One region of the Marinobacter sp. VGCF2001 genome, then DNA from elsewhere that is predicted to be linked to it. Evidence: predicted binding sites of a transcription regulator. Region 1 holds the regulator's gene; the other holds the start of a gene.

Region 1 (10,029 bases):
CTTGAGACGACCGGGCGCTTCCTGGGTGGTTGCTTCCCGGGTCAGCGGGAACAGCAGGCCAATGGGCAGGTTGTCGATGCAGTAGAAACCCAGGTCTTCCAGCACGTGCAGGGCGGTACTTTTGCCGGAACCGGACCGGCCACTGACGATAATCAGCTTCATGGGGCTGTATCTCCTTCAATCTGCCTGGCAGCCTCTCAATGTCGAGGCTGATCTCAGTGATGATTCTTCGTCATACGCTGGTAAAGGCTGGCGGCGTCTGTGCATTGGCGCAGTTGTGTGCAGAATTCGTTATCGTTGAACCGCTCCGCCAGCTGGCTCAGAAGTTCCAGGTGCTCGCTGGTGGCTTCTTTGGGCACGATCAGCGCAAACACCAGGTCGACAGGCTGGTTATCGATGGCATCAAAGTCGACCGGCTCCTCCAGGGTCATCAGTACTCCGATCACCCGGTCGAGGCCTTCCAGGCGGCAATGGGGGATGGCGATCCCCTCGCCAATACCGGTACTGCCCAGCCGTTCGCGCGAGACCAGATTGTTGAAGATCTGGGTGTCGCTGAGTATCTCGTCCTGGAAGTGAATCCGTTCGGCGATGAACTCCAGCACACGCTTCTTGCTTGAAGCCGAGGCCCGGCAAAGGGTCAGCTCAGGCGCAAGAATGTTATCGATGGTCAGGGATGGGTCGCTCATGGATCGACTATACGTCCGTTAAAAAAAAGGCTGCGGCCGGTTAGCCCCGCCGCAGCTCGTGTCATGAAACACCCGGTAAGGTCCGCCGTTTAGCGGGCGCCGTTACCGTGCATCCGGTCTACATTCTTTTCTTTGTGCTTGAGGATCTGGCGGTCCAGCTTGTCGACGAGGGCGTCGATAGCGGCATACATATCCTCGTTTTCTGCCTTTGCGTGAATCTCGCCACCGATGACGTGCAGCGTAGCTTCGGCCAACTGGCGTACCTTCTCGACCTCCAGGGTGACCTGGCAGTTACTGATGTGGTCGAAGTGACGCTCCAGCTTCTCGAACTTGGTGTTGACGTAATCCTTCAGAGCGGGAGTCAGTTCTACGTGATGGCCGGAAATGTTGAGTTGCATAGGCGTCTCCTGTTGTCATACTGCCGGCGCACTTGCCGGCTTGCGTACCGGTGCATCTTGCACCGGTGAAAGTTTAAACCAGTCGTTTACGTTCGTTCGAGGGAGGTATGTGCATGGCCTCCCGGTACTTGGCCACGGTGCGCCGGGCCACGTTGATTCCCTGTTCCCCTAGCATGGCCGCAATTTTGCTGTCGCTCAATGGCTTTTTCGGGGTTTCCTCGGCAATCAGTTTTTTGATCATCGCCCGGATGGCTGTAGAGGAGCATTCGCCGCCTTCCGCGGTGCTGACGTGGCTGGAGAAAAAGTACTTCAGCTCGAAGATGCCTCGCGGAGTATGCATGTATTTCTGGGTGGTCACGCGTGAGATGGTGGACTCGTGCATCTCCACCGCCTGGGCGATGTCCGAGAGAATCAGCGGCTTCATGGCTTCTTCGCCCTGGTCGAGGAATCCCTGTTGGTGTTCCACAATGCGCGTGGCAACCTTGAGCAGGGTTTCGTTCCGGCTTTGCAGGCTCTTGATAAACCATTTGGCCTCCTGCAGCTGATCGCGCAGGTAAGTATTGTCGGCACTGCTGTCAGCCCGCCGGATGAGCGAGGCATAGCTGGCATTCACCCGTATGCGCGGGGCAATCTCGGGGTTCAGTTCCACCCTCCAGCGGCCTTCATGCTTGCGAACGATGACGTCCGGAATGACATAATCCGGCTCGGCCCGGTCAACCACGTCCCCCGGGCGGGGGTTCAGGCTGGTAATCAGGGCCAGCACCTGTTTCAGTTGGTCTTCCTTCAGGCGGCTGCGGCGCAACAGTTGGGCGTAGTCGCGGTTGCCGAGGAGGTGCAGAAACTGGGTAACGACCAGGCGAGCCTGGCGCAGCCACGGGGTATCGGGCGGCAGCTGGTTCAGCTGAATCAGCAGGCATTCCTGAAGATCCCGGGCAAACACCCCCGGTGGATCGAAATGTTGCAGGCGATGCAGTACAGCCTGAACTTCATCCAGTTCCAGAGGGTCTTCTTCGGATTCGTCTGCCAGCCCGGCATGGATGTCTTCGAGGGTCGAGGTCAGATAGCCTCGTTCATCAACGGCGTCCATCAGGGCGTGGGCAATGGCCTGGTCGCGTTCGCTCAGTGGCGTCAGATTCAGTTGCCATTCCAGATGGTCCCGCAGGGTCTCGGTAGGGGAGTTCCGGGTCTCGAAATCGGAGTCGTTCTCGTCGTCGCCCTTGCTGGCCGGCGCGGGAGCAGACTGGTAGATGTCGTCCCAGGCAGTATCGACCGGCAGGTCGTCTGGAATGTTGTCCGGGATGTCGTTTTCTGACGACCAGTCCGGGCCGTTCTCGGTCTCATCCCAGTCGGTGTTTGTGTCCTGCTGGCTGTCGTCTTGCGCTGATTCGGCAGCAGAGGCTTCGCTGTGTTCGCTCTCCTCGCGTTCCTCGCTCTCGGTGTGCTCGTCGTCTTCAGGTGTTTCCAGCATGGGGTTGGATTCCAGCGCCTGCTGGATTTCCTGCTGAAGATCGAGGGTAGAGAGCTGGAGCAGGCGTATGGCCTGCTGCAGCTGGGGCGTCATGGTCAGGCTCTGGCCCAGCTTAAGCTGTAATGAGGCTTTCATAACCATGGCTCAAGATCCATCACTCGTGGGCATCCCGGTTGTTGCGTTGCCGGCGCACGTGCCGAAAAAATGTTGTGTGCTGGTTACTTGCCGTTGTCTGTGGACAGTATAAGCAAGTTTTTTGCCGAGTTTACTTGCTCCAGATCATCAAAACAATCAGCGCCCGGATAAACCCCGGTTTGTTCGCTTAAAGTCGAAACTCTTCGCCCAGATAAACCTCTTTCACCTGCTGGTTGGAGAGAATGGCTTCGGCATTTCCGGAGGCAATGATGTGGCCTCCGGAGACAATATAGGCGTTTTCGCAGATGTCGAGGGTTTCCCGAACGTTGTGGTCGGTAATCAGTACTCCGATTCCCTTGTCGCGAAGGTGGCGGATGATGTGTTTGATGTCACTGACGGAAATGGGGTCGACCCCGGCAAAGGGTTCGTCCAGCAGGATGAACGCCGGCTCCATGGCAAGTGCCCGTGCGATTTCAACCCGGCGCCGTTCGCCACCGGAGAGCGCCATACCCACGCTGTCCCGGATGTGGGTGATGTGGAACTCCTCCAGCAGTTCTTCCAGTTTGGCCTCGCGGTCGGCCCTGCTCATGCCCTTGCGGGTTTCGAGGATGGCCATGATGTTGTCGCGCACGGTGAGTTTGCGAAAGACCGAGGCTTCCTGGGGCAGGTAGCCAATGCCTTTGCGAGCCCGGCCGTGCATGGGCAGCGGTGTTATGTCCTGGGTGTCGATGGTGACACGGCCCCGGTCCGCCGGGACCAGGCCGACAATCATGTAGAAACAGGTGGTCTTACCGGCACCGTTGGGGCCGAGCAGGCCGACGATCTCACCCGAACGGATTTCCAGGGAAACATCCAGAACGACTTTCTTTTGCTTGTAGCTTTTCGCCAGATTACTGGCTCTGAGAACTGCCATCCGAACCTTTCCCGTCAGTGGATTGAGCTGAATTGCGCGGCTGGATGACCATTTCCACCCGGCCGGAACTGCCGTCCGGGGATTCGCCACCGTCTGCGGTGACCACGCGCTGCACGGTATCGTAGTGAATGACATCACCGCGGAACACATTGCCGCCCTGTTCGATGACTGCCTGGCGCTCGAAAATGACCAGGCTTTCCTCGCCAGACCAGGTGATGTTCAGAGCCTGTGCATCCGTTGTGGCTGCACCGGATTGTCCGGGCTGGCGGTAATGGGCAGGGTTGCCGGCGGCCTCTATGCGGCTGACGCCCTGTTCGTTGCGATAAAGCACCACGCGCTCGGCTTCGAGCCTTGTTTCGCCCTGAACCAGTTCCACGGCACCGGTATACACGGCGGTGCCGGCGGTATCGTCCAGGCGAGCGGAGTCTGCGCTGACTTTGATCGGCGTGTCCGAGTCCAGATTAAATGCCGATGCAGGGCCGGCCAGCAAGGCCGTGGTCAGAATGGCCAGCCGGCGCAAAGATCTTTTACCTGACGGTTTCATATTGCCCCTCTACCCGGGAGTTGAGTTCCAGAACGCGTTCGTTGATCCAGGCTTTCATGCCTGTCGAGCGGGTGACCCCGAATGGTTCGGTAATGGTCACCGGCCGGTCGGTGTAAACTGTGCCATGTTTATTGTCGAGGGTCAGTGCCTCGGTCTCCAGAATGGCTCGCCGCGCATCCTGCTGCCGCACCAGCTCGACATTGCCGGTCAGCTCCAGCTGCTCGTTTCCCTGCCGGAGATTGCCTTCGTCTGCGTTAACCAGCCACGGTTCCGGGCTGTCCTGGCTGAACAGCCGGGCTTCAGGTTCGCTAAGTCGGGCGGTACCGGTGTCCTCGAACTGTTCAATGCGCGGGCTGGTCAGAATAATCTGAAGGTTGCCCTGCTCATCCCAGGAGCGGTAGCGACCGCCTACCACAAAGCCATCCGGTTCGGCCGGGCCGCGCAGTTCGCTGGCGGCATCCCCGGTACTGACAGGTTCGTCGCTTTGCCACATCAGAAACACCGTTGCCAGGACGGTAATCGCCAGGGCCAGAGCCCGGATCCGGCGTTTGCCGCTGTCGCCTGAGAAGATGCCGCTGATCATGCCTGGCTGTCCAGATAGGGCGCCAGAGTGTCATCGAGTTGCCCCCGGGCCCATAACAACAGGTCGCAGGCTTCACGGACAGCACCTTGTCCGCCGGGTATACGCGTACAGTAATCGGCGTGCTGCCGTACCAGCCAGTAACCGTTGGGGACGGTGATGCCAAGGCCGGCAAATTGCAGGGCCGGTAAATCAGGCAGATCGTCGCCCATGTAGGCAATCTGGTGTGGTTGCAGGTTCATATCCCGGGTCAGTTCCAGAAGCGCAACTTTTTTGTCTTCCCGGCCCTGCATCAGGTGCGTAATGCCCAGGTCTGACATCCGTTTTTCAGTCAGCGGTGAGCGCCTGCCGGTAATCACCGCAACAGTCAGGCCTGCCCCCATCAGTTGCTTCAGGCCCAGGCCGTCGAGGATATTGAAGGCCTTGAGTTCATCGCCGTTTGCGCTGAAATACAGTCGGCCATCGCTCATGATGCCGTCGACATCCAGTGCGATCAGCCGGATGCCGGAGGCCCTGGCTTTCAGCGTGTCGTCCCAGTGAGCTTGCAGCGGGTGCGAAGTCCGGTTCATCAGATCACTCCAGCACGAAGCAGGTCATGCATATTGATGGCGCCCACCAGCGTGCCGTTGTCGTCGGTAACGGGCAGAGCGTTGATTTTCATTTCTTCCATGATGTTAAGGGCTTCCGCAGCCAGGTGATCGGCGCGGATGGTTTTGCCGTTACGGGTCATGACATCCTGGATGGGGGTGGTGTGAACATCCGCGGATTTGTCGAGGGTCCGGCGCAAATCACCGTCTGTGAAAATGCCGGTGAGCGTACCGGCGCCGTCGACCACGGTGGTCATCCCCAGACCCTTGCGGGTGATTTCCAGCAATGCGCCGCTCAGGGTTGTTCCCTCGGTTACGCTGGGGATCTGGTCGCCCGTATGCATAATGTCGGAAACCCGCAACAACAACCGGCGCCCCAGGCTGCCGCCGGGGTGGGAGAATGCAAAGTCCTCGGCGCTGAACCCTCTGGCCTCGAGCAGGGCGACGGCCAGGGCATCCCCCATCACCAGTGTGGCCGTGGTGCTGGAGGTAGGGGCCAGCCCCAGCGGGCAAGCCTCGATGGCAACGCTGACATCCAAATTCGCCACGGCCTCCTGGGCAAGCACCGAGTCCGGCTTGCCGGTCATGCTGATCAGCGGCGCACCCATGCGTTTGATCAACGGAAGAATGGTGACTACCTCGCTGGTGCTTCCGCTGTTGGAGATAGCAATGACGACATCCTGTGGTGTTATCATACCCATGTCGCCATGGCTGGCTTCGCCCGGATGCACGAAGAAGGCGGGTGTGCCGGTGCTGGCCAGAGTGGCTGCGATTTTGTTACCTATGTGCCCGGATTTGCCCATGCCGGTCACCACAACCCGGCCTCTGCAGGCCATGATCAGCTCGCAGGCCCGGCTGAATTCGCCGTTGATACGGTCTTCCAGTGCTTCGATGGCTTTTCGCTCAATCCGGATTGCCCTGAGGGCGGATGTGCGGAAATCATGGGTAGTGGTCGCGTTTGAATCTGTCATCTCGACTGGCCGAATGCTCGATCTGGGAGTTGAGGCGAAAGTATATCACTTCCTGTGCGCTGAGCTCTCCTGCAGCAGCGCATCTGATCATTGCGATCAGGACATTTTACGTTGCTTTAATTGAGGTCTGAAGGAGCTTGTCATACTGTAGGCGCTCCTTTAAAGGGTGGGATTATGGAGTCATCTGCATACATAACACTGGAAGACGTGGTGTTTACCCGGTCCGGGCGCCGGATCTTCGATGGGGTCAGCCTGGATATTCCCAGAGGCAAGGTGACCGCGATCATGGGCCCGAGCGGGACCGGAAAAACCACCCTGCTACGGCTGATCGGTGGTCAGCTCCGCCCGGATTCCGGGCGGGTGAATGTGGCGGGCTACGATGTACCCCGGCTTAAGCGCAAGGCGCTGTACCGGCTCCGGGAACGGATGGGAATGTTGTTCCAGAGCGGAGCGTTGTTCACCGACCTGAGTGTGTACGAAAATGTGGCGTTTCCGCTGCGCGTTCACACCGCTTTGCCTGAAGACATGGTCCGCGACATCGTTTTGATGAAGCTCGAGGCCGTGGGGCTTCGCGGCGCCAGAGAGTTGATGCCTTCCGAGCTCTCCGGCGGCATGACCCGCCGGGTGGCGCTGGCCCGAAGTATTGCACTGGACCCTGAATTGATCATGTACGACGAGCCCTTCGCTGGCCAGGACCCCATTGCCATGGGGGTTCTGGTCAAGCTGATTCGCGATCTCAACAGCTCCATGGGGCTGACCAGTGTGCTGGTATCACACGATGTGCCCGAATCGCTCAGCATCTGCCATTACGCCTGCATTATTGCCGATGGCAAAGTGATCGGCGCCGGGACGCCGGAACAGTTGCGGGCGCACCCGTCTGAGCGTGTTCAGCAGTTTCTCAAAGGCACGCCGGACGGCCCGGTGCCATTCCATTATCCCGGTGGGGATGCAGCGGCCGATTTTGGTCTGGCGGGGATGCAGTCATGATCAACCGTCTTGCTGAACTCGGGCGGCTTGGTCTGGGTATTCTTGCGTCGTTCGGCCGTTCCGGGCAGTTTCTTTTCGGCGTTCTGGCCGGCGTGCCCAGGCCTGCCACCGGTTTTCCATTGCTGGTAAAGCAGCTGTACTCGGTGGGCGTGCTGTCGCTGGCCATTGTTATCGTCTCAGGGTTGTTTATTGGCATGGTTCTCGGTCTTCAGGGGTACACTATCCTGAGTGATTACGGGTCTGAATCCGCCATTGGCCAGATGATTGCCCTGACTCTGGTTCGCGAGTTGGGGCCGGTGGTCACAGCCTTGCTGTTTGCGGGGCGTGCCGGCTCGGCGCTGACCGCCGAAATTGGGTTGATGAAAGCCACCGAGCAGCTCTCCAGTATGGAAATGATGGGGGTGGACCCATTGCGCCGGGTTGTTGCGCCAAGACTCTGGGCCGGCTTTCTTGCCATGCCCGTGCTGGCCATGATTTTCTCGGTGGTGGGCATCTGGGGCGGTATGCTGGTTGGCGTCGAGTGGCTGGGCGTGTTCGAGGGCTCCTTCTGGGGCAATATGCAGTCGTCGGTAGACTTCGTGGATGATGTGCTGAATGGCTTTATTAAAAGCGTGGTGTTCGGGTTTGTCTGTGCCTGGATTGCGGTTTATCAGGGCTACGACTGTGTGCCCACCTCTGCGGGCATCAGCTCTGCTACCACCAAGACGGTTGTCTATTCATCGCTGGCGGTGCTCGGGCTGGATTTCGTACTGACTGCCGTCATGTTCGGCGATTTTTAACAGGATTCAGGAGCCTTTCATGGCACAGAGAAACGTAGAAATCATTGTCGGGCTTTTTATGGTCGCCGGCGTGGCCGCACTCATGTTTCTGGCGTTGCAGGTCAGCGGATTGTCGCCAAAATCGGCAGAGCAAACGTATACACTGCACGCCAACTTCAATGACACCGGAGGGTTGACACCCCGCGGCAAGGTGTCGATGGCGGGGGTGACGGTGGGCAGCATTGAGTCGATCACCCTTGACCGGAATACCTTTCAGGCCCGGGTTACCATGTCCATCAACAGTGAGGTGGACAATATACCGGCTGACAGTGCGGCAGTCATACGTACATCCGGCTTGCTGGGCGAGCAGTACATTGATATATCGATCGGCGGAGATCTGGAATCGCTGAAGGCAGGAGACACCTTCTACTCCACGCAATCTGCCATGAATCTGGAACGTCTGATCAGTAACTTTGCTTCCGGCCGCTGAGCCAGAACTTGCACAGGAGAAAGGAATGAGCGCCCTGACACAACGTTTGACGCTAACGATTGCTCTATTGGCCCTGATGGTGGGGCAGGCCTGGGCGGGGCCGGAAGAGGATCTGCAGCAGTATGTCGACGACAACACCCAGAAGCTGGTTCAGAAGCTGAATGCCGAGAAGGGTCTTTATGAGCAGGATCCCGAGGCGTTTTACACCAGTATGGACCAGACCCTTGAGGCGTTTGTTGATTTTCGCCGGATTGCAGCCAGGGTGATGGGGCGCTACGCGCGGCAAACCACGCCAGAACAGCGGGATGCGTTTGTAGAAAAGTTCAAGCGGAGCTTGTTCGACAGCTATGCCCAGGCGCTGGTGACGTCCGAAGATTTCGAGATAACCGTCAAAGAAGCGACCATCCTGCCCCAAAACGATGATCGGGCGAGTGTGGACATGGAGTTGATCAGTGCGTCAGGCAACCGGTATCCGGTGACGTATTCCATGTACCGCAACAGCGAGGGCCGCTGGATGATGGAAAACGTCATCGTGGAAGGCGTGAACATCGGGCTTGCATTCCGGGATCGTTTTGCCCAGGAAATGGAAGAGAATCGGGGGCAGGTGCAAGCGGTCATTGATGGCTGGGGTGACGCGGTGGACTCGCTGAACCTGGACGAACAGGTGGACCGCTCGTGACCAGCGGTGCACCGATGCTGGTCCGTGAGGGCGCTGTGCTGAAAGTCAGCGGCGATGTGGATGCCGGCACAGTCCTGGGCTTGCGCAAACAAGGTGAGCAGGCAATCCGTCAAGCCGAGGGTGCACTGGACATTGATCTCTCCGGCCTCGGAACGGCCCACACGGTTGTGCTCTCAATGCTGTTGTGCTGGCAGAGGCTGGCACAGAGCCGCCACTGCCAACTGTCTTTTACCGGCGCCAGTGAGCGGCTGAGATCGCTCGCTGCCCTCAGTAATCTTCAGGATCAGATTCCCGGATTTTCCGCGCACGGCTGACCGGCGCCCGGGAATTGGTTACAATTCCGCCCCTGATTTCAACTTAGTCGAGGAATCCCTATGGACGCCGCCCAGGTTACCGAACTTGTCAAAGAAGCCATGCCCGGATGTGAGGTTCAGGTACAGGTTGATGGCAATCACTACCTTGTCGTCGTGGTGGGTGACCAATTCGAAGGCCTGCCCACCATCAAACGGCAGCAGATGATCAACAAAGTGTTGTTCCAGCACGTAATGGACGGCACTATTCACGCCCTTCACCCGAAAGCCTATACCCCGAGCGAGTGGGCCGAGCGACAGGCCGGGGCCTGAACCAAACAGGACAATGACCGTGGACAAACTTTTAATCAGGGGCCGAAAGCCCCTGGATGGCGAAATTCGCATTTCCGGCGCCAAGAACGCAGCCTTGCCTATTCTGGCTGCGACATTGCTGGCGGATGAGCCTGTGACCGTCGGCAACCTTCCGCACCTGAACGACATCACCACCATGATCGAGCTGCTCGGTCGCATGGGAGTAGAGTT
Region 2 (10,029 bases), on a different contig from region 1:
CCCCTCCTTCAGAGGGCACCTTGGGTAATGTCGGAGTGAGCCAGGCTCAGTTTGGCCAGAGCGACGATGGTGAAGTTACAATTCAGCAGAGTGTCAGTGAAGTTGGCGTGTTCAGATTCGGGATAGTGTCAGGGCAGAGCTATCTAGGCACTGCTTTGCCAGGTGGTTCGAGTCGTGATGTCGGGCGTTTCACGCCTGCGAGCCTGGAGATGGTGGAGGCCACTGCTGACCATGGAGTCTTGCAGGCCGGTTGCGCCGTTAACGGTAGTGACGATCTACATTATATTGGTCAGCCAATGCGTTGGTATGTGCCACCTTCCTTTCAGATCCGGGCACTTAATCGCCAAGGCGGGATAACCGAAAACTACACTTGGGGCGGCTTCCTCAAACTTCAGGATTCTGATCTGAAGCGAGTATTTCCCTCTGCAGACCTGTCCCAGACTACCAGTGATAATTCGTCTCTGGTGTCTACTGACTTCGATTCGCGGGATGGCAGCATAACGTCGGGTAGTCCTGGGGTGATGGACTATACCTTTTCCGTGGAGGATGCCGTTTGGTACAGGAAAAATCCCGAAGCCAGAGTTGGCGCCTTCTCTCCGAGTCTTGAGTTCGAATTGACGTCTCTGGAAGACAGCGATGGCGTTGATGCGCCGTCGTTACCGTACCCATTTATTGCAGGGCTGGCTGTTGATCCAGATACTGGCAGCGGATTTAAAGTTCGTTACGGTAGGTTGGCTCTCGACAACGTATATGGTCCGGAAAACCTCGAAGAATTACTAATGCCGGTCCGACTGGAAGAATGGACAGGCAGTACCTGGCAGGCCCGTGACGGAGGCGCTTGTATTCCGTCGGACCTGACGGCTATAACTGATGCTGCTGAAACATCGTCAGACCATCACACATTGGATGCTTCTGGACTCATTCCGGGCACCGGATCAGGTGAATACTACTTGAGATTGGTGCCCGATGGCTCCAGGGGCTCGGATACACTCCGCTGGCCTCTTTCATCCGGCGCTGATCTGGACAGTGGTGAGGTGCCTGGTCAGTATGATTGGTTGATGGACTTCTGGGGCCGGGATCCAGATTCTGATGCGCTCCAAAGCCCTGAAGGCATCGCTACCTTCGGCGTATACCGAGGCAGTGACCGTATCATCTATTGGCGGGAAGCCACTGACTAAGGCGAAGGAGGAGTCTTAATCCTCCTCCCCCTCCGGCTGATCCATCCCCAACTCATTAATCTTCCGGGTCAGCGTATTCCGCCCCCAGCCCAGCAGGATGGAGGCATCCCGGCGGCGGCCACCGGTGTGCTTCAATGCCGTTTCAATCATGATCTTTTCGAACTCGGGCACCGCGGTATCGAGTATGCCTTTCTTGCCGCGTTTCAGTTCCTGTTCCGCCCAGTTTCTCAGCCCTTCCTGCCAGGTCAGGCCGGTGGCGGCGTGCTCGGTGTCGGCCTGGTGTAACAGTTCCGGGGGGAGGTCATCAATGTGGATCTCCCGGCCGCTGGCCATGACGGTCAGCCAGCGGCAGGTGTTTTCCAGCTGACGGACGTTGCCGGGCCAGGGCAGGGTGGTCAGGTATTCCTCGGCGTCCGGGCGCAGAATCTTGGGCTCTACGGCCAGTTCTTTGGCGGCGCGCTTGAGGAAATGCTGCATCAGGCGGGGGATGTCTTCACGGCGCTCGGCCAGTTTGGGCAGGTGCACGCGAATCACATTCAGGCGGTGAAACAGGTCTTCCCGGAAGTTACCGGCCTGTACCAGTTTCTCCAGGTCTTGATGGGTGGCTGCGATGATGCGCACATCCACCTTGATGGGAGTGGTGCCGCCCACCCGATAAAATTCCCCGTCAGCCAGAACCCTCAGTAATCGGGTCTGGGTGTCGGCGGGCATATCGCCGATTTCGTCCAGAAACAGCGTGCCGCCATTGGCCTGTTCAAAGCGCCCTTGCCGCACCGCGCCCGCGCCGGTGAAGGCACCTTTTTCGTGGCCGAACAGTTCAGATTCAATCAGATCTTTGGGAATGGCCGCCATATTCAGCGCGATGAACGGGTTGCGTACCCGGGGGCTGTGGTTGTGCAGGGCCTGGGCCACCAACTCTTTACCCGTGCCACTTTCGCCGTTAATCAGCACCGTGATGTTGGAGTGCGACAGCCGGCCGATGGCCCGAAACACTTCCTGCATGGCGGGTGCCTCGCCGATGATCTCGGTATTGCGGGGTGCGTTGTCGGCCTGGGGTTCGCTGGTGGCACGTTTCTCATGGCTGTGCGCAACGGCCCGCTTGACCAGTGCCACGGCATCGTCCACATCAAAGGGCTTTGGCAGATATTCGAAGGCGCCGGTCTGATAGCTGGTCACCGCGCTTTCCAGGTCGGAGTGGGCTGTCATGATAATCACCGGCACGTCCTGGTACAGCTCGACGATTTGCGAGAGCAGCGTAATCCCATCGACACCGGGCATACGGATATCGCTGATGATGGCATCCGGGCGCTCGTGTTCCAGCCGCATCATGATGCTATCACCACTGTCGAACACTCTCGGCTGCATATCAGCCTGACTCAGGGCCCGTTCCAGCACCCAGCGGATGCTTTTGTCATCGTCGATAATCCAGACGTTTGCCGATTGGCTCATTGGTTGTCCTCCAGGGGCAGGAAGATGATGAAGTCGGTTCTGCCCGGCTCGCTTTCACACTCCACCAGTCCGCGATGCTGGCCGATGATGCTTTGGGTTATCGAAAGGCCGAGCCCGGTACCAGACGCGCGACCGCTGATCATGGGGTAGAAAATATTCTGCAACAGTTCTTGCGGAATGCCCGGGCCGTTGTCGATGATGTCGATGCGGCACACCAATCGATGGCGGCGATGGCCGATGGTGAACTGGCGCAGGGCCCGGCTGCGGAAGGTGATGGTGGGGGGCGCTGCGTTGCTGCCGGGGCTCTCGTTTTCGAACGCCGCTTCCATGGCGTTTCGGGCAATGTTCAGTACCGCCTGAATCAGTTGCTCTTTATCGCCGGAAAACTCCGGGATGCTTGGGTCGTAATCACGCTTCAGAACGACCCGCCCTTTGCTTTCGGCTTCAATCAGCGTGCGCACCCGCTCCAGAACTTCATGAATGTTGGTGGCTGCCATTTTCAGGGCTTTATTGGGCCCCAGCATCCGGTCGACGAGGGTTCGCAGTCGGTCAGCCTCATCGATGATGACCCGGGTGTATTCACGCTGGCCATCGTCTGAGAGTTCGCGATCAAGCAATTGCGCGGCGCCACGAATTCCCCCCAGGGGGTTCTTGATCTCATGGGCCATACCCCGGACCAGAATGCGGGTGGTTTCCTGCTGGGAGATGATGTCTTCTTCCCGGCTGATCCGGATCAGCCTGTCACGAGGCTGGATTTCGATCAGCAATTCGGTTGGGTCCAGGCTTACCGGGGTAACCGAGTAATCCACGGTTAGCCGGGCACCGCTGATCAACCCGAATTCGGCTTCTCGTCGCGTGTAAGATTGTCCGTTTTTCAGGGCAGCATACAGAGTGGTGAGGGCCTCTGAGGAATCCACCAGAATCTCTTGCAATGGCAGCCCGCGGCTGCGGGTCAGACTGGCTTCAAACAAGCTCTCGGCTGCCGGGTTAATATAGCGGATGGCAAGATCGTCTCCGAGAACCAGCACAGCGGTTGTCAGGCTATCCAGAATGCTTTTGTAGCTGCTTCCGGCTGTCGCGACTGGGTGGGATGGCATGCGTTGCTTCCGTTCTCGGTTCATGGGTGTATCCCTGAGGCTGCAAAAAACGAACCAGCTTTGTAACATCCGGCAGAGGGTGGCGAATAAACGGGCAGGAAGGGCGCCGTCGCCGGCGCGTGGTGCTATAGCGTGGTGCAAGCGCGGAAGGTCTGGGAGCAGGCAGCCCGGTTAATGCCCTGTGGCTGCCCAGAGTATGGTCATATCCTGGTGCAAATGCACCATGGTGGTGCGAAATTTAATTAAGCGCGGACGGGCGGTGGATGGTAAACGTAATCGGGCTGCCAGTTTTTACCCGAACGCCGTCCCCATCCACGATATGAACGCCGGCGCTGTGGGTACCCCGGTCGATGTTGTTGACGGTGACGGTGCCGGAGCGACTCTGGCCCACAGGCTGGCCGTCGAGCGTAATTTCAAATCTATGGCTTTCTTGCAGGCCGGGGCTGCTTTGCACCTCGAAGGTGACATTGCCGTTTCCGCTGTGAAACGCCTGCTCGTCAGACGGATACTGAAAGGAAACAGACTGATAAGCGGCGCCCTCACGTTGCGCCTGCTGGCGCAGTTGCTCCGGTTCCTGCACCACCTCGGGTTTCGGCAGGGTAATGGTGGTCACGGGCTTTACTTTAACTTCTTCACCGCCGTCCATCGGTTCATCGGAGAAAGTGACATTGCCGTACGCATCTACGTGGCGATAGACCTCGCTGTATGCGGTGGTCGAGACCAGCATAAGCAGGGCCGTGGCAAGTGTAATCGGTGCTTTCATGGCAATAACCTGTCGTAGTGAACTGTTCCGATTATCGATTGCGGGGATGGCCATTTCAACGTCGTGGGCGCTTCAGGAGGTTACATATCGTTAAGGGCGGGGCTACGGATCCCTGGCTGGGATCGAATCCACAAAAAAGCCCCGCGCGGGGCGGGGCTTGACGGTTAACAGGCTGCACCATATTGGTGCAATCTGTTAGCAGGAGTAGTAAAGGTCGAACTCGACCGGGTGTGTGGTCATGTTCAGCTTTTCCACTTCGCCGCGCTTCAGATCAATGTAACCGGCGATCATGTCTTCGGTGAACACGCCGCCGCGAGTCAGGAACTCGTGATCGGCTTCCAGGCAGTCCAGCGCTTCCGAGAGAGTCTCGGCCACTTGCGGGATGCTCAGGGCCTCTTCTTTCGGCAGGTCGTACAGATCCTTGTCCATGGCATCGCCCGGGTGGATCTTGTTCTGGATGCCGTCGAGGCCGGCCATCATCAGGGCAGCAAACGCCAGGTACGGGTTGGCGGATGCGTCCGGGAAGCGCACTTCAATGCGGCGTGCTTTCGGGCTGTTCACGTACGGAATGCGGATAGAGGCAGAACGGTTGCGGGCAGAGTAGGCCAGCATAACCGGCGCCTCGAAGCCCGGAACCAGGCGCTTGTAAGAGTTGGTGGAGCTGTTGGTGAAAGCGTTGATGGCCTTGGCGTGCTTGATCACACCGCCAACGTAGTACAGAGCCGCTTCGCTCAGGCCCGCGTAGCTGTCACCGGCAAACAGGTTCTTGCCGTCTTTGCTCAGGGACATATGCACGTGCATACCGGAACCGTTGTCGCCAACCACCGGCTTGGGCATGAAGGTTGCTGTCTTGCCGTAGGCGTGCGCCACGTTATGCACGCAGTACTTGAGGATCTGGACTTCGTCTGCCTTGCGGGTCAGCGTGTTGGCACCAACGCCGATTTCGCACTGGCCAGCGGTGCCCACTTCATGGTGGTGTACTTCGATTTCCAGGCCCATGGACTCCATAGCCGCACACATGGCACCACGCAGGTCGTGCAGGCTGTCCACCGGCGGAACCGGGAAGTAGCCGCCTTTTACGCCCGGGCGGTGGCCGATGTTATTGCGTTCAAAATCTTCGCCGGAGACCCAGGCCGCTTCTTCAGAGTGGATATGGTACATCGCACCCTGCATATCCACGTTCCACTTGACCGAGTCAAATACAAAGAACTCCGGCTCCGGGCCGAACAGGGCACCATCGGCGATGCCGGTGGACTTGAGGTATTCTTCGGCACGACGGGCAACAGAGCGCGGATCACGCTCATAACCCTGCATGGTGGAGGGCTCGACGATGTTGCAGGTGATGTTGACCGTGGTTTCTTCGGTGAACGGGTCCAGAACGGAGGTTTCATCGTCTGGCATCAGGATCATGTCGGATTCGTTAATGCCCTTCCAGCCCGCGATGGAGGAGCCGTCGAACATCTTGCCATCGGCAAAAAAGTCTTCGTCTACTTCGGTGGCCGGCATGGTAACGTGCTGCTCTTTACCGCGGCTGTCGGTGAAACGCAGGTCAATCCACTTGACTTCGTGTTCTTTGATCAAATCAATCGTCTTGGACATTGTGCATGCTCCGTAAGGTTTTACGTGTTCGTTGTGCCGGATCGTTCGATGTTCGAAGGCCGATCTTTCTCAGGTTCGGGCAGCTTACCAGAAGCGTGAATCCCGTACCTTCACTGTGCGGCTGATTACGGTTAAGCAATCAGCTTGCCAGTTTTTCCTGGTTGCGCCAGAAGAGCGCAGCCGCAAGGCCTTCGGGCTAACATGGCGCATCATGGATGGCCAGCATAGCACTGAAGTCTCCGGAGGTGCGCACCAAATAAGTGCGTTTGGCGGGTTGCCGCCTTAAAACAGTGCGGGATTGAATTGGTTACATATTAGACGCCAATCTTCATATTATCCCCCTGGACTTTTCGATATACTGCGCGCCGCTAATTTCTTCAGGATACCCGTTGTGATTGATAAGCTTAGAAACGTTGCCATTATCGCCCACGTTGACCATGGCAAAACCACCCTGGTTGACCAGCTGCTACGCCAGTCCGGCACGCTAGACCGAAAAGAGCTCGAGAATGAGCGCGTGATGGACTCCAATGACCAGGAAAAAGAGCGCGGCATTACCATTCTTGCCAAAAATACGGCTCTCAAGTGGCATGACTACGACATCAACATCGTAGACACCCCGGGTCACGCGGACTTTGGCGGTGAAGTTGAGCGAGTGATGAGCATGGTCGACAGTGTGCTGTTGGTGGTGGACTCCATCGACGGGCCCATGCCGCAAACCCGTTTCGTGACTCAAAAAGCTTTCGCAGCGGGGCTTCGCCCGATTGTTGTGGTCAACAAAATCGACCGCCCGGGTGCGCGCCCCGATTGGGTTGTCGATCAGGTGTTTGACCTGTTTGACAATCTGGGTGCCACAGACGAGCAGCTGGATTTCCCGATTGTTTTTGCCAGCGCCCTGAATGGTATCGCCGGCATGGATCATGAAAACCTCGACGACAACATGGACGCGGTTTTCCAGGCTATTGTTGATCACGTCCCTGCGCCGTCCGTCGATCGCGATGGTCCTTTCCAGATGCAGATCTCCCAGCTGGACTACAACAGCTTCCTGGGTGTGATTGGTATCGGGCGCATCATGCGCGGCAAGGTCAGTACCAATACGCCGGTCGCTGTTATTGGCGCCGACGGCAAGAAGCGTAACGGCCGGGTTCTCAAGATCATGGGGCACTCCGGTTTGCAGCGGGTAGAGGTCGATAACGCCCAGGCCGGAGATATTGTCTGTGTTAGTGGTCTCGATACGCTGTTCATTTCAGACACCCTGTGTGATCAGTCTAACGTCGAAGCCTTGCCGGCACTGACCGTGGATGAGCCGACCGTATCCATGACCTTCCAGGTGAACGATTCCCCGTTTGCCGGTAAAGAAGGCAAGTATGTGACCAGCCGTAACATCAAGGAGCGCTTGGATAAGGAGCTGCTTCATAACGTGGCGCTGCGGGTTGAAGAAGGCGATTCCGCCGACAAATTCAAAGTGTCCGGTCGTGGCGAGCTGCACCTGTCGGTTCTGATCGAGAATATGCGTCGCGAGAACTTCGAGCTGGCCGTGGGTCGCCCGGAAGTGGTGATCAAGGAAGTCGACGGCGTCAAGCAGGAGCCGTACGAGAATGTGATCGTCGACATCGAAGAGCAGCACCAGGGCCCGGTGATGGAGCAGATGGGGCTGCGCAAAGGCGAGATGACCAACATGATTCCGGACGGTAAAGGTCGTATTCGCCTTGACTACACCATCCCCGCCCGTGGCCTGATTGGCTTCCGGAATACGTTCCTGACCATGACCTCCGGCACCGGCATCCTGACCTCCACCTTCAGCCATTACGGGCCGATCAAGGCCGGTGATGTGACCAGCCGTCAGAATGGTGTGATTGTGTCTATGGCGACCGGTACCGCCCTGACGTATTCGCTGGAAACCCTCCAGAGTCGCGGTAAGCTGTTCCTCGATCCTGGCCAGGAAATCTACGAAGGCCAGTTGTGTGGTATTCACAGCCGCGACAACGATCTGGTGGTTAACCCCACCAAGGGTAAAAAGCTGGATAATATGCGGGCTTCCGGTAAGGACGAAGTGATCGGCCTGGTGCCGCCCATCAAGTTCACACTGGAGCAGGCGCTGGAGTTTATCGACGACGACGAGCTGGTTGAAGTAACGCCCAAGTCTATTCGTCTGCGCAAGAAGCTGCTCACTGAAAACGAGCGTAAGCGCGCCAACAAGAAGTAAATAACCGGGAGCCGCCGAGTTTCGGGAAAGCCCCCTGGGCTTTCGTGAGATTCTGCGGCTCTTGTGTTTTCCCCGCCTGTCTCAGCTAAACTGCCGTTATCCCTGAAACGGAGTTTCCCATGCTGACCCTGTATCCCGACATTGAGCCCTACGCGCGCCACCGGCTGGCGGTCGATCATCCTCATGAGTTGTATCTGGAAGAATCCGGTAACCCGGAAGGTGTCCCGGTTATTGTTGTGCACGGTGGTCCCGGCGGTGGGTGCGAGGATTATCATCGTCGCTTTTTCGATGCCGAGCGGTTTCGGATTATTCTGCTGGACCAGCGAGGGGCGGGCCGTTCAACGCCGCTGGCCGAGCTGGAGGGCAACAGCACCGATAAACTGGTAGAAGACCTGGAGGCTGTCCGGAACTTTCTCGGTATCGATCGTTGGCTGTTGTTCGGCGGCAGCTGGGGTTCCACCCTGAGCCTGGTTTACGCCGAAACCTATCCGGACAGGGTGCTGGGATTGGTGTTGCGGGGTATCTTCCTGTGCCGGCCGCAAGACATTCAGTGGTTTTACCAGGACGGCGCCAGCCGGGTGTTCCCGGATTACTGGCAGGATTATCTTGCCCCCATTCCCGAAGCAGAACGGGCTGACATGGTATCGGCCTATTATCGCCGCTTAACCAGCCCAAACGAGTTGGAGCAGATACAGGCCGCAAAAGCCTGGTCAATCTGGGAGGGGCGATGCGCAACGCTGCAACCCAATGCCAAGGTGGTCGAGCATTTCGGGCATCCCCACGTGGCTATTGCCCTGGCAAGGATCGAGTGCCACTACTTTATGAACAACGCCTTTCTTGAGCCCGATCAGATCGTTCGCAATGCAACAAAGCTGAAACATATCCCGGGCATTATTGTTCATGGTCGCTACGACATGGTGTGCCCGCTGGATAATGCCCTGGCTCTGAGCAGGGCGTGGCCGGAGGCGGAACTGCAGGTGATCCGCGACGCGGGCCACTCAGCATCCGAGCCAGCCATCGTGGATGCCCTGATGCGAGGCGTTGAGGCTGTTGCAGCAAAAAGCCTTCCGTCCGCTGGGTGAGAATGCGACTTTTTATTGATCTCGCGGGGTTGCGGAGGTCTGACAGGCTCTATACACTTTTGGGGTTTCAAATAGTTAACCTCAGGTGTCAACGCTCCAGGGTTTGAATGAAAGGACTGATTCAGCGCGTTTCCGAAGCCAGTGTAGCCGTAGAGGGTGAAACGATTGCCCGTATCGGTTCAGGGTTGTTGCTGCTGCTCGGTGTCGAACGTGGCGACACATTGAATGAGGCAAAGGACTTGTGCCGCAAAATCCTCTCATACCGGATCTTCCCGGACGCGCAGGGTCGAATGAACGTTAACGTTGTCGATTCTGGCGGTTCATTGCTCGTGGTTCCCCAGTTCACGCTTGCTGCTGATACATCTTCAGGTACCCGGCCCGGCTTCTCTCTGGCTGCCGCACCGGAGTTGGCGAACGAGTTGTACAGCGCCTTTACCGATGAAGCTTGTAACGAACTGGGTGATGAGCGTGTGGGAGCCGGTTGCTTTGGCGCCGATATGAAAGTGGCCCTGGTTAACGACGGCCCGGTGACGTTCCTGCTTGAGTCTGGTCGAAGAGGCTAGTGCACAAAAATGTGACGCAGTTGTCAGTCGTGCCTCACGAAAGTGCGTGAATTGGGGTATTGTTTCAGGGTTTGCGCTTGGGATGCATCCAAGCT

The links. Region 1 encodes sigma-54, which starts transcription at its own class of promoters, with help from an activator protein. Its sites were predicted from a motif close to ANTGGCATNNANNTTGCTNT; they were not measured.
Region 2: the regulator sigma-54 is predicted to act here: its motif matches at 6,219-6,238, upstream of glnA (glutamate--ammonia ligase).

What each region holds. Positions count from the first base shown of each region.
Region 1 covers NZ_JBNFVX010000011.1:68,104-78,132, reverse strand. Annotated here, with positions in the region: gene rapZ (RNase adapter RapZ) at 1-162, opposite strand, end outside; gene ptsN (PTS IIA-like nitrogen regulatory protein PtsN) at 216-686, opposite strand; gene hpf (ribosome hibernation promoting factor) at 776-1,084, opposite strand; gene ACP2AU_RS11735 (RNA polymerase factor sigma-54) at 1,158-2,687, opposite strand; gene lptB (LPS export ABC transporter ATP-binding protein) at 2,875-3,600, opposite strand; gene lptA (lipopolysaccharide transport periplasmic protein LptA) at 3,578-4,144, opposite strand; gene lptC (LPS export ABC transporter periplasmic protein LptC) at 4,128-4,727, opposite strand; gene ACP2AU_RS11715 (KdsC family phosphatase) at 4,724-5,293, opposite strand; gene ACP2AU_RS11710 (KpsF/GutQ family sugar-phosphate isomerase) at 5,293-6,282, opposite strand; gene ACP2AU_RS11705 (ATP-binding cassette domain-containing protein) at 6,457-7,269, shown strand; gene mlaE (lipid asymmetry maintenance ABC transporter permease subunit MlaE) at 7,266-8,048, shown strand; gene mlaD (outer membrane lipid asymmetry maintenance protein MlaD) at 8,068-8,517, shown strand; gene ACP2AU_RS11690 (MlaC/ttg2D family ABC transporter substrate-binding protein) at 8,543-9,196, shown strand; gene ACP2AU_RS11685 (STAS domain-containing protein) at 9,193-9,510, shown strand; gene ACP2AU_RS11680 (BolA family protein) at 9,571-9,819, shown strand; gene murA (UDP-N-acetylglucosamine 1-carboxyvinyltransferase) at 9,839-10,029, shown strand, end outside.
Region 2 covers NZ_JBNFVX010000009.1:86,618-96,646, reverse strand. Annotated here, with positions in the region: gene ACP2AU_RS10610 (DUF6701 domain-containing protein) at 1-1,178, shown strand, start outside; gene ntrC (nitrogen regulation protein NR(I)) at 1,194-2,627, opposite strand; gene glnL (nitrogen regulation protein NR(II)) at 2,624-3,724, opposite strand; gene ACP2AU_RS10595 (DUF4124 domain-containing protein) at 3,963-4,487, opposite strand; gene glnA (glutamate--ammonia ligase) at 4,683-6,086, opposite strand; gene typA (translational GTPase TypA) at 6,478-8,289, shown strand; gene pip (prolyl aminopeptidase) at 8,409-9,371, shown strand; gene dtd (D-aminoacyl-tRNA deacylase) at 9,479-9,934, shown strand.